3 regions of the Senegalia massiliensis genome follow, and region 2 is predicted to be linked to each of the others. Evidence: riboswitches for the same ligand, from Rfam matches in the RefSeq annotation. Region 2 holds a riboswitch; each other region holds the start of a gene.
The links. Region 2 has a riboswitch for cobalamin ahead of D3Z33_RS06410 (sirohydrochlorin chelatase). Riboswitches for the same ligand answer to the same signal wherever they lie in the genome.

Region 1 (3,219 bases), on a different contig from region 2:
TTACACTAAATGCAAAAAAACCATCCTCATAATTTTGTACTTTATCAATTATTTCATACTCACTAGATATTCCTAATAACATAAGTATTTTTTCAGCACCAGGTTTTAATAGAGAAGGTTTTGATGAACCATAAAATGTTTTTCCATAATCATGCCCTTCAACAAGTGTCTTTTGTATTACTTGTTGAAATCTATATATCTTTTGCATAGAATTTTCAACATTTTCTATATCCATATTTTCTATGATTGATAAAGCGTAATTGTAATTATCTTCTTTTACTTTAAAGTCATCACTCATATTTTCACCACCTTGTTTATTTTAATTTATCCAATATTTTTTTATTTATTACTTATATACTTCAATTTATACTTTATCTTTATTGAGTATATTAGTTATTACTGCTAATTTATAAAAAAGATATTAAATAACAAAAAACCTCTTTCTTATAGAATATATTCCCTATGCAAAAGAGAATAAACTATAAGAAAAAGATTTTTAATTAAATCTAGCACCTTGTTTCTCTATAATATTTTTTATAGGCTTAAATAATATTAGTACTAATATAAAGTTTGAAAAACCATGTATAATATCAAATAATAGCCCTCTTATCCAATAAGTTATTCCATAACCAACTCCATAAAATACAGATTCTGTTAAAGCAAAAAACAAACCGAATGAGAGACCAAATATACCAGCTAAAACTGCATATATATATTCATTTTGGGTTTTATAATTAATAACTGATGTTATTATAACTAATATTGGCCATATCAAATAATAACCTATTAGCCAAGTATTAAAACCCCATACAAATATTTCAGTTGTAGAAAATATTATTGAAACTAAAATAGCTCTTTTAAATCCAAAAACTACAGTATAAATTATAAAAAGTAAAGTAACAATTTCTACATTAGGCACAAAGGACAATGCCATTTTAGATGCAGTTAAAGTGGCACTTAATATAGCTATTAATACAAGATCTCTTACTTTCATATTAATAACTAGTTAACTCAAATTTATATTTATCTCCATCTGTAAGTGGTATTTCAGCTACACCTGTTTCTGCATCTTTACCATTTACTTGAATTTGCCAAAATTCTTGTTCACTTTCTTTTGCTTCATAATCCATCATAGCAGTAACCATTTTTCCAAAATCTGAATCTGTAAGAGTTACACCAATCTCATCTTTATTATTTTCTAATAAATCTAATAAATATTCATCATCAGTGTTATAGGTAAACGTCTTATCTACATCCTCTTTTTCATTTATTACTTGTATCTTTACTTCCTTAGCTCCTTCTACTGATTCTGGAGATAAAAAAGTCTGATATGCAAATACAAGCCCTAATGCTAAAACTAAAGCTATAACAATTATTAAACTTTTTTTACTCACTATAATTCCTCCTTATATTTATGTGTTTAATGTGTCTAAAAAAACCCTTCCACTATCGAAGTGGAAGGGTTAATAAAATCATTTTATATACCACACCACTTCATTTCCACGTGAAGTTTCAAGTGCTTTTATATAATTTAAGGTATTCCGACTTAGTATATATTTATACCATACGGCGGCGGGCCCGTACAGGATTTTAACCTGTTTCCCCTCAAATTATACTTCATATTATTTAACTAATTATATAATACTACAATTTATATAAAAAAGCAATTCTAATTTTCTTTCACAAGACTATTATATGCTATTGGTATTACAATAAGAGTAAGAAGTGTTGAGAATATAAGACCTACCATGAGTCCTACAGCTAGTGGTGTGAAAAATGAACTGCCAGATAAAACTAATGGAATAAGACCTATTACCGTTGTAATACTACTTAATAATATTGGTCTTAACCTTTTTTTCGCTGATTCTATACAAGCCTCTTTTATACTTCTTCCATTCTCTCTCTCTCTATTTATATATTCTATTATTAATATTGCATTATTAACAACAATACCTATAAGACTTGCAGCTCCAAGTCCTACTGTAAATGTAAGAGGTAGTCTAAATATAAACACTCCAAAAACTACTCCTATTACAGATAATGGTACGGTTATAAGTATTATAAGTGGTTGAAGTATGGATCTAAATTGAAGAAGTAATATTAAATATACTCCTACAAGTGCTATAAGTGCGGCTATACCAAGTCCACTTAAATATTTTTTAAAGATTTCTTTTTCTCCTCCAAATGTAACTTTAATATCATCTGTTTTTTTATTATTTATTATTTCTTCAACCTTGTTTTGTTCTACTAAAGTAGATTTATCAGGATCTACTTCAGCTGTTATTTTGATAAATGGCTTTCTATTAAATCTATTTAATTCTTCTAACCTGGTATCCTCTTCTATTTCTACTACATCTTTTAAAAGTAATATTTGTTGACTATTAGGTGATTTAATAGGTGTATTTTGTAATTCATCTATACTATTTGGATTTGCATATAACAAAATACTTTTACTTTCGTCATCTATATTTACTTCACCAATCTGAGTTTTATTCAATGCAAGATTTACTTGTCTTTGTATATCATAACTAGTAAGTCCTAATATTGACATTTCTTCTTTATTTGGAATAATCTCATATTCTTTTATTACAGAGGATTCTTCTAAAGTAATATTATATAAACTCTTCATATCATCCATTTCTTCCCTTATATTACTTGCTACATTTTCTATATCTTTAAATTCATCAGAAGAAAGGGTTATATCAATATCAGGTCCTGGGTTTGTAAGTGCAAGTAGATTAACTGTCACTGTTCCATCTTCTATTTTATCATTTAGCTTATTTTGGAGTTCATATGCAAAATACTTCTTATTTTTATATTCAGCAATTTTTTCTTCATTAAATCTAAACATTACTTGCCCTAAATCAGGAGATTTAAAATAAGGAGGATTTGTTATATAAAATTTAGGTATTGGCCCTCCTATTGATGATGTATATTCCTTTATATCATCTCTATTATTTAATACTTCTTTTACATCTTCTACAATTTGCTGTGTTTGATCTATGTTATTTTCTTCTGCTTTTATATCAATATATGCTATATTATTATCTGCATAAGGAAATACTTCAAGCCTCATATTTACAAGCATAAAACCTACTATGATTATTAATACTAATACAATTAAAAATGTAGTTTTAGTATATTTCATGCTTTTTAAAAGTGTATTTTCTAATAATCCTTTAAAGTGTTTTCGTTCTCTTACTTTTCTATGACTATTCT
Region 2 (3,219 bases):
TTGTAAGATCTCCTCTTTTAAAAGTAGAAGGTACAATGAAATCAGAATTTCTATCTGTTACATTATTACATAATATGTTTTCATCTTTACAATCAATACCTATTTTTCTATTTAACTTTTTATCATCAGTTGCTGCTATTACTATTGAAGAATTTAAAATATATTTTTTATTATACTTATCTTTTATTATATTAATTTTATCTTTATAATTATAAAACTCAGATTCTATTTTAGGGCTTATAATACTTAGTTTTCCCCCATATTCCATTAAATTTTTAGCTTTTCTTAGAGCTACCTTTCCTGCTCCTATTATTACTATATCTTTATCTTTTAAATTTAACATAATTGGATAAAATGAAGTTTCTTCTTTATAACTCATAAATATCTGACATCATTTCTATATAATTATCTAGTTTTTCTTTATCATTTATTTGCTTTAATTTAATTGCTGGATTTCTAATTATTCTTTTAAATGAAGAATGTATTATCTTTTCCATTATTTTTTTATCTCTTGAACTTAAATCTATTTTTCTAAATATATATTCTAAGGTGTTTTTCTCTATTTCCTCACATTTATCACTCATACTTTTAACTATAGGATCTACTTTTAAAGTATCTATCCAATTCTTAAAACTAATTATATCTTCATTTATTAAACTTTTAGCTTTTTTGGATAATTCTTTTCTTTTAACTTCATTTTTTTCTGAGATTTCCTTTAAATTATCTATATTATAAAGATTTACATTTTCTAGCTCTTCTACATCCTCTTCTACATCACGTGGTAGTGCAAGATCTAAAATATATAAATTCTTTTCTAATTTCTTCATATCTTTTTTCCTTATTATATGATGAGGGCAGGCTGTTGCTGTTATGAGTATATCTATATCTTTTATAATATTATATCTATCATCATATTCAATTGGAGTTACATTTTCATATAATTCTTTTATTTTATATAATTTATCATGACTTCTATTTGACATGAAAATCTCATCTAAATCTTCTTCTTCTAAGTATTTAAGAGCTAGATTTCCCATTTTTCCTAATCCTATAATAAGTGCTTTTTTGCCTTTTAAATCAATTTTTTCTCTTAAAAATTTAACTCCTATATAACTTATGGAAAGAGGTATTTCTGAAATTTTAAGTTCTTTCTTTACTTTTTTAGCTGTAGTAACTGATTCTCTAAATAACTTGTTTAATCTTTTGCCACTTCCGCCTATTTCCATAGCTAGCCTATGTGCTTCTTTTACTTGTCCTAAAATTTGATCTTCACCAAGTACTATAGATTTTAAACCAGCTGCTACTTCATATAAATGATAAATTGATTCTATCTCTTTTTTTACAAAAAAATATTTATCAATTTGCTTTATATCTGACTTTTTTCTATAAATATTTTTAACTACTTCTATATCCCTATCTACATTTCCATCTTCACTATATATATATATTTCACTTCTATTGCAGGTAGAAAGTATAATACATTCTTTTACTCCACTATCTAAAAGATATGTTGTAGTTTCTATTTTCATACTATCTGTAAAAGCTACCTTTTCTCTAATATCTGTTGTTGCTGTATTGTGATTTATTCCCACTACTGAAATATTCATAGATATCAACTCCTGATCCTATTTCTAATTAACACTTTCTGCACGCTCAAGTAATATATCACCTAAAACTGGCTCAACTCCTAATGGTTTAGATATTTTAAAATTAACTTCTTCATATTTATTATCTAACTCTTTTATTATATGAGGTATATCTTCTTTTATATGAATTCCTTCATATAAAAAGTAAGGTACTACTGTTATATCTTTTATATCTTCATTAACCATTTCTTCTACTACTTCTGGTATAAAAGGTCTACTTATCTCCATATAAGCGCCTTTTATAATATACTTATCTGTTTTCTCTTTTACGATATCTATCATATCAGAAAATCCTTTTTTTGCTTCATTTGATCTACTTCCATGTCCTATAATTAACAATCCCTTTTTCATTATATCACCTTTTCTTTCATTTTTATTTTTAAATAGATAGGTTTATATTATTATATTTATCATACATAATTATTAATAATAAAAAAATCCTACCGTAGAGGCAGGATTAAATATACTAATATATTCATACTAGTAAATCCTTCCCTCCGAAGGTTACTTCGTAAAATCAGGCAGGTCTCCTGGCTTACCATCATCCTACTTTCTCTCCTTCCCATTCTAATGAATAGTGGATTTGAGATTTCGTTATGGTTACAGTAGCGGGGGCTGCAGAGGTCTCTCACTTCTTTCCCTATTAATCATAAATATGAACCTAATTTTAATATTCAGTTTTTCTTGTAAGTTTATAATATCATTTGTTGGAGGGGTTGTAAATAGAATGTATATCAAAAATTAATCGAAAAGTATTTTTATTGATTAATTCGTAATTGAATAATAAAATTAATATTTATAATTTTATTTATCTTACACTAAAAACACATAATAAATAAGTAGAATATGCAGGTACTCCATAGGGAATACTTGTAGAAACATCTGCAGATTAAGATTGTGTTCTTCTTGTTGTATAAGTTACACTATGAATTGTAAAACTTGAATTTTTATTGGTATTATTTTTTACTATATTGGTGGCTTATAAATCTTCAATCCTCCTCTCTCTATGTATTAATTAAAATAAGATAATAAATTATTTTAATTCAACATTAGTAATTGCATAGTTTCTGATATGTCTTCATCTTGTGCATAATTTACTTGTGGTATCGATCAAATTAATGCTACAATTATAATTAAGGATATTGTTAATTTTCTGAATATTTTACACTTAAACAATCCTTTTACTATGGTAATTTAAGTGATTAATTACTTTATTAATTTAATTATACATTATAAAGGAAAATATTTCTATCTGAAAGGGTCTGACATTTTAAAAATCGTTTCTGAATATTTTCTTGGTGAAAATGAAGAAACCTATAAAAATTCTCTTAATAAAGCTATACATATATTAGAAATAAAAGGATATGATGAGTTGGCTAAGAATTATAAAGAAATTACAAAAAATAGATATAATATACAATTAAATTAGAAAAAACCCTTGCAAGGGTTTTTTCATTTCATTCTATATCCTCAATCAATTCCCTAATACTATTATACTTATTAGGATAATCTATCTGTGGCCTATCTATTAAAAGTACCTTTATATTCATATCAAGTGCTGCCTTTATTTTTT
Region 3 (3,219 bases), on a different contig from region 2:
AAGTTAATAGAACAAACAAGTGTACATCTTTATGAATTAAAAGAAGACTTAAATGAATATTTAAAAGAGTTGGGATCAAGATCCAAAGTTAATTCACTTAATGATATAATAAAATCTAAGAAATATCATAAGGGAATAGAAAAAAATATTAAATTTGCAGAAACTATTGATAGAAGTATGCCTGAATATAATAAAAGAATAGTTAATAGGATTGAACTACAAAATTTAGTAATGGAACTTATGGCAAAATATAAATTAGATGCAATTTTATATCCTCATCAAAAAAGACCAGTTGTAAAAGTAGGTGAATCTCAAGTAGATAGAAATGGAGTATTAGGAGCTATAACTGGATTTCCTTCTTGCGTATTACCTGCTGGATTTACAAATCAAACGGAAACAGCACCGATTGGTATTCCGGTAGGTATAGAATTTTTAACTAGAGAATGGAATGAATCTGTATTATTTGAAATTGCATATGGTCTTGAACAATCAACTAAAAATAGGAAAAGTCCTGTTATAAATAAAAATATTGTTTAGGAAATTTCCTAAACAACATTTTTTATTTATCTTCAATTCTTAAATTAAACCCTTGATTTTTAACTACATTTAAAAGTTTACTTCTTTTTTCGTTTTCCATTTTAAGAATTTCAACTACTTGTTTACTAAATTCATCAAGAGATTTTGTTTCATTTCTTAAATCATAGTATTCCTTCATTTCTTTATCGTATTCCTTTATAGATTCTAGATAATTTTCTTGTTTTTTATACCTGTTTTCAAATACTTTAAGAGATATATCCATTCTAGGTTTTAACATAGGATATTGATCTGGATAACCAAAGCCAACTCCTACTATAGGAAATGTAAGTCTTGGAAGTTCTAATAGATCTATGATAGCTTGAGGGTCATTTAAAATACTTCCTAGATAAACAGTACCCATATCTAATGATTCAATAGCTGTAATCATATTTTGAGCAGCTATTGCACCATCTGTAAATCCTTGAAAAAATCTATCCATATCTTTTTTATGAGGTAAATTTTCCCCTAGTTCTTCTGATATTCTAGCATTTCTATATACATCAACTATAAATATAACTAGCTCTGGAAAATTTTTTATATAGTCTTGGTTACATATTTTACTTATCTTGTCTTTTGTTTTATCATCAGTTATACGAATTATGCTATAAGATTGCATAGCTATACTAGAAGCAGTACGATTTGCTACTTTAAATAATGTGTTTAAAGTATTTTCATCTACTTTTTTATTTTTGAATTTCCTAATTGTACGGTGATTTAATTGACTTTCGATAGTTTTATTCAATAAATCTCATCCTTTCAAATATAATAGATATCTAATATATTTTTTACCACTAATTTTAATTATCAAACTTTATTTTTGACGACAGAATTGACAACTTTAACTAATAATGATATATTATAAACAAATTGAATATAGCTATATTGGTACAATTTAATGTTAAATTGTTTAAAAGGGAAGTTCGGTGAAATACCGACACGGTCCCGCCACTGTAATAGATAGAATCTTATGAATACCACTATGATGAACATGGGAAGGTATAAGATTTGTTATTCTTAAGTCAGGAGACCTGCCAATAGTGTAAGCGCTGTTTATTACTCACGAGGATGAGGAGGTGTTATTTGATAATATCCTTTCTATGTCTAGAAAGGTTTTTTTATTAGTAATAAGTCAGCAAATATATGCTGATTTTTTTATGTTTAGATTACAATTACTACTATATAATACCTTATAATATTAGTAATTTAGAATAAATTCGTTATAAGTTATAGGATTAATAGAAGATCTATATTGTCAATTATAAGTGTTTAGTAGAACTATCCTATATAGAGTAATCTATTCATATGTTAGGAGTGAATTTAATGAATATAGCAATTGGAATATGTGAAAAGGTAAATGGAATTTGCACAACAATGGGATGTTTTAAAGCTTTTAATAATAAAGAAAAATATTTTAAAAGCTATAAAAATGAAGAAATAAATCTATCATCTTTTTTTACATGTCAAATATGTTCTAGTGAGTCAAAAGATTGGGTAAATGAATTAGCAGATAGATTTGTAAAAAATAATATATTTAAAGTACATATAGGTGTATGTATAGTAAAGTGTAAAGCAGAGAAGAAGGAAGAAATAGTAAATATATTTAAATCTAAAGGAATAAAAGTAATTGAGGGAACTCATTAATAGAAAGGTGAAATAAATGAAAAGAATAATTAAAAAACTAAGTATTTTTATATTGATAATTTTTTTAGTGAATTTAGTAGGATGTAGGAATGATAATAGTGATTCAAAAGAGTCAAATACTGAATCAACAGTTGTAGAAAAAAATGAATCCAATAAAAGCAATGAAAGTTCTCATTATCCTGTAACTGTTACTACTTATAATTGGGCTAAGGAGCCAGTGGAAATAACGTTTAATGAAGCTCCTCAAAGGGTAGTTGCAATATACCAAAGTGCAATAGAAACACTTTTAGCTTTAGATCAAGGAGATAAAATAGTAGCAGCTTCATATTTAGATGATCCAGTTAAAGAAGAATTTAAGGAATCATTTGATAAAATAAAATATTATAAGCAACTTCCAACAAAAGAAGAGATATTAGCATTGGAACCTGATTTTATTACTAGTTGGTATTCTTTATTTGCAGAGAAGGTTTATGGCGATGTTTCTTTTTGGCATGAAAGAGACATCAATACTTATATCCAGCAGAATAGCGGTGTTAAATCACCTAACACTTTAGAAAATGAGTATCAAGATATAATTAATATGGGAAAAATATTTAATGTAGAAGATAAAGCTAATAAGATTGTAAAAGAAATGAAAGAACAAATTGAAAAAGCTAAAGAAAGCGTAAAGAGTAAAGAAAAAGTAAAAACAGTTATTTTAGAAGTAGGAAAAGAAGGACAATATAGAATATATGGAGAAGATAGTATAGGTGGAGATATAGCAACTCAAGTAGGAGCAGATTTAGTTGCTAAAAAAAATATAGGGATGGAAGATTTGATAAATTTAAACCCTGATGTTATTTTTACAGTATATTATGGTGATTCAATAGATAGAGAAGAAGCAGTTAATAGCATAATGGATAATCCTGCTCTTGGAAGTATTTCTGCGGTTAAAAATGATAGAGTAAACCCTATTGTATTAAGTGAAGTTTATGCAAGTGGTATTAGAACTATGGATGGAAT

Region 1: linked by a shared signal. The riboswitch ahead of D3Z33_RS17090 (DUF4430 domain-containing protein) and the one ahead of D3Z33_RS06410 (sirohydrochlorin chelatase) in region 2 are both predicted to bind cobalamin.
Region 3: linked by a shared signal. The riboswitch ahead of D3Z33_RS14490 (CGGC domain-containing protein) and the one ahead of D3Z33_RS06410 (sirohydrochlorin chelatase) in region 2 are both predicted to bind cobalamin.

What each region holds. Positions count from the first base shown of each region.
Region 1 is NZ_QXXA01000004.1:288,680-291,898, forward strand. Features, by position in the region: gene D3Z33_RS03705 (hypothetical protein) at 1-298, opposite strand, end outside; gene D3Z33_RS03710 (hypothetical protein) at 497-994, opposite strand; gene D3Z33_RS17090 (DUF4430 domain-containing protein) at 996-1,394, opposite strand; adenosylcobalamin (AdoCbl) riboswitch at 1,483-1,628, opposite strand; gene D3Z33_RS03720 (efflux RND transporter permease subunit) at 1,670-3,219, opposite strand, start outside.
Region 2 is NZ_QXXA01000006.1:126,888-130,106, forward strand. Features, by position in the region: gene D3Z33_RS06400 (precorrin-2 dehydrogenase/sirohydrochlorin ferrochelatase family protein) at 1-379, opposite strand, end outside; gene hemA (glutamyl-tRNA reductase) at 369-1,607, opposite strand; gene D3Z33_RS06410 (sirohydrochlorin chelatase) at 1,632-1,997, opposite strand; cobalamin riboswitch at 2,150-2,326, opposite strand; gene D3Z33_RS06415 (hypothetical protein) at 2,845-3,075, shown strand; gene D3Z33_RS06420 (cobalt-precorrin-6A reductase) at 3,104-3,219, opposite strand, start outside.
Region 3 is NZ_QXXA01000018.1:28,716-31,934, forward strand. Features, by position in the region: gene D3Z33_RS14480 (amidase family protein) at 1-537, shown strand, start outside; gene D3Z33_RS14485 (NADPH-dependent oxidoreductase) at 560-1,318, opposite strand; cobalamin riboswitch at 1,443-1,626, shown strand; gene D3Z33_RS14490 (CGGC domain-containing protein) at 1,897-2,217, shown strand; gene D3Z33_RS14495 (ABC transporter substrate-binding protein) at 2,234-3,219, shown strand, end outside.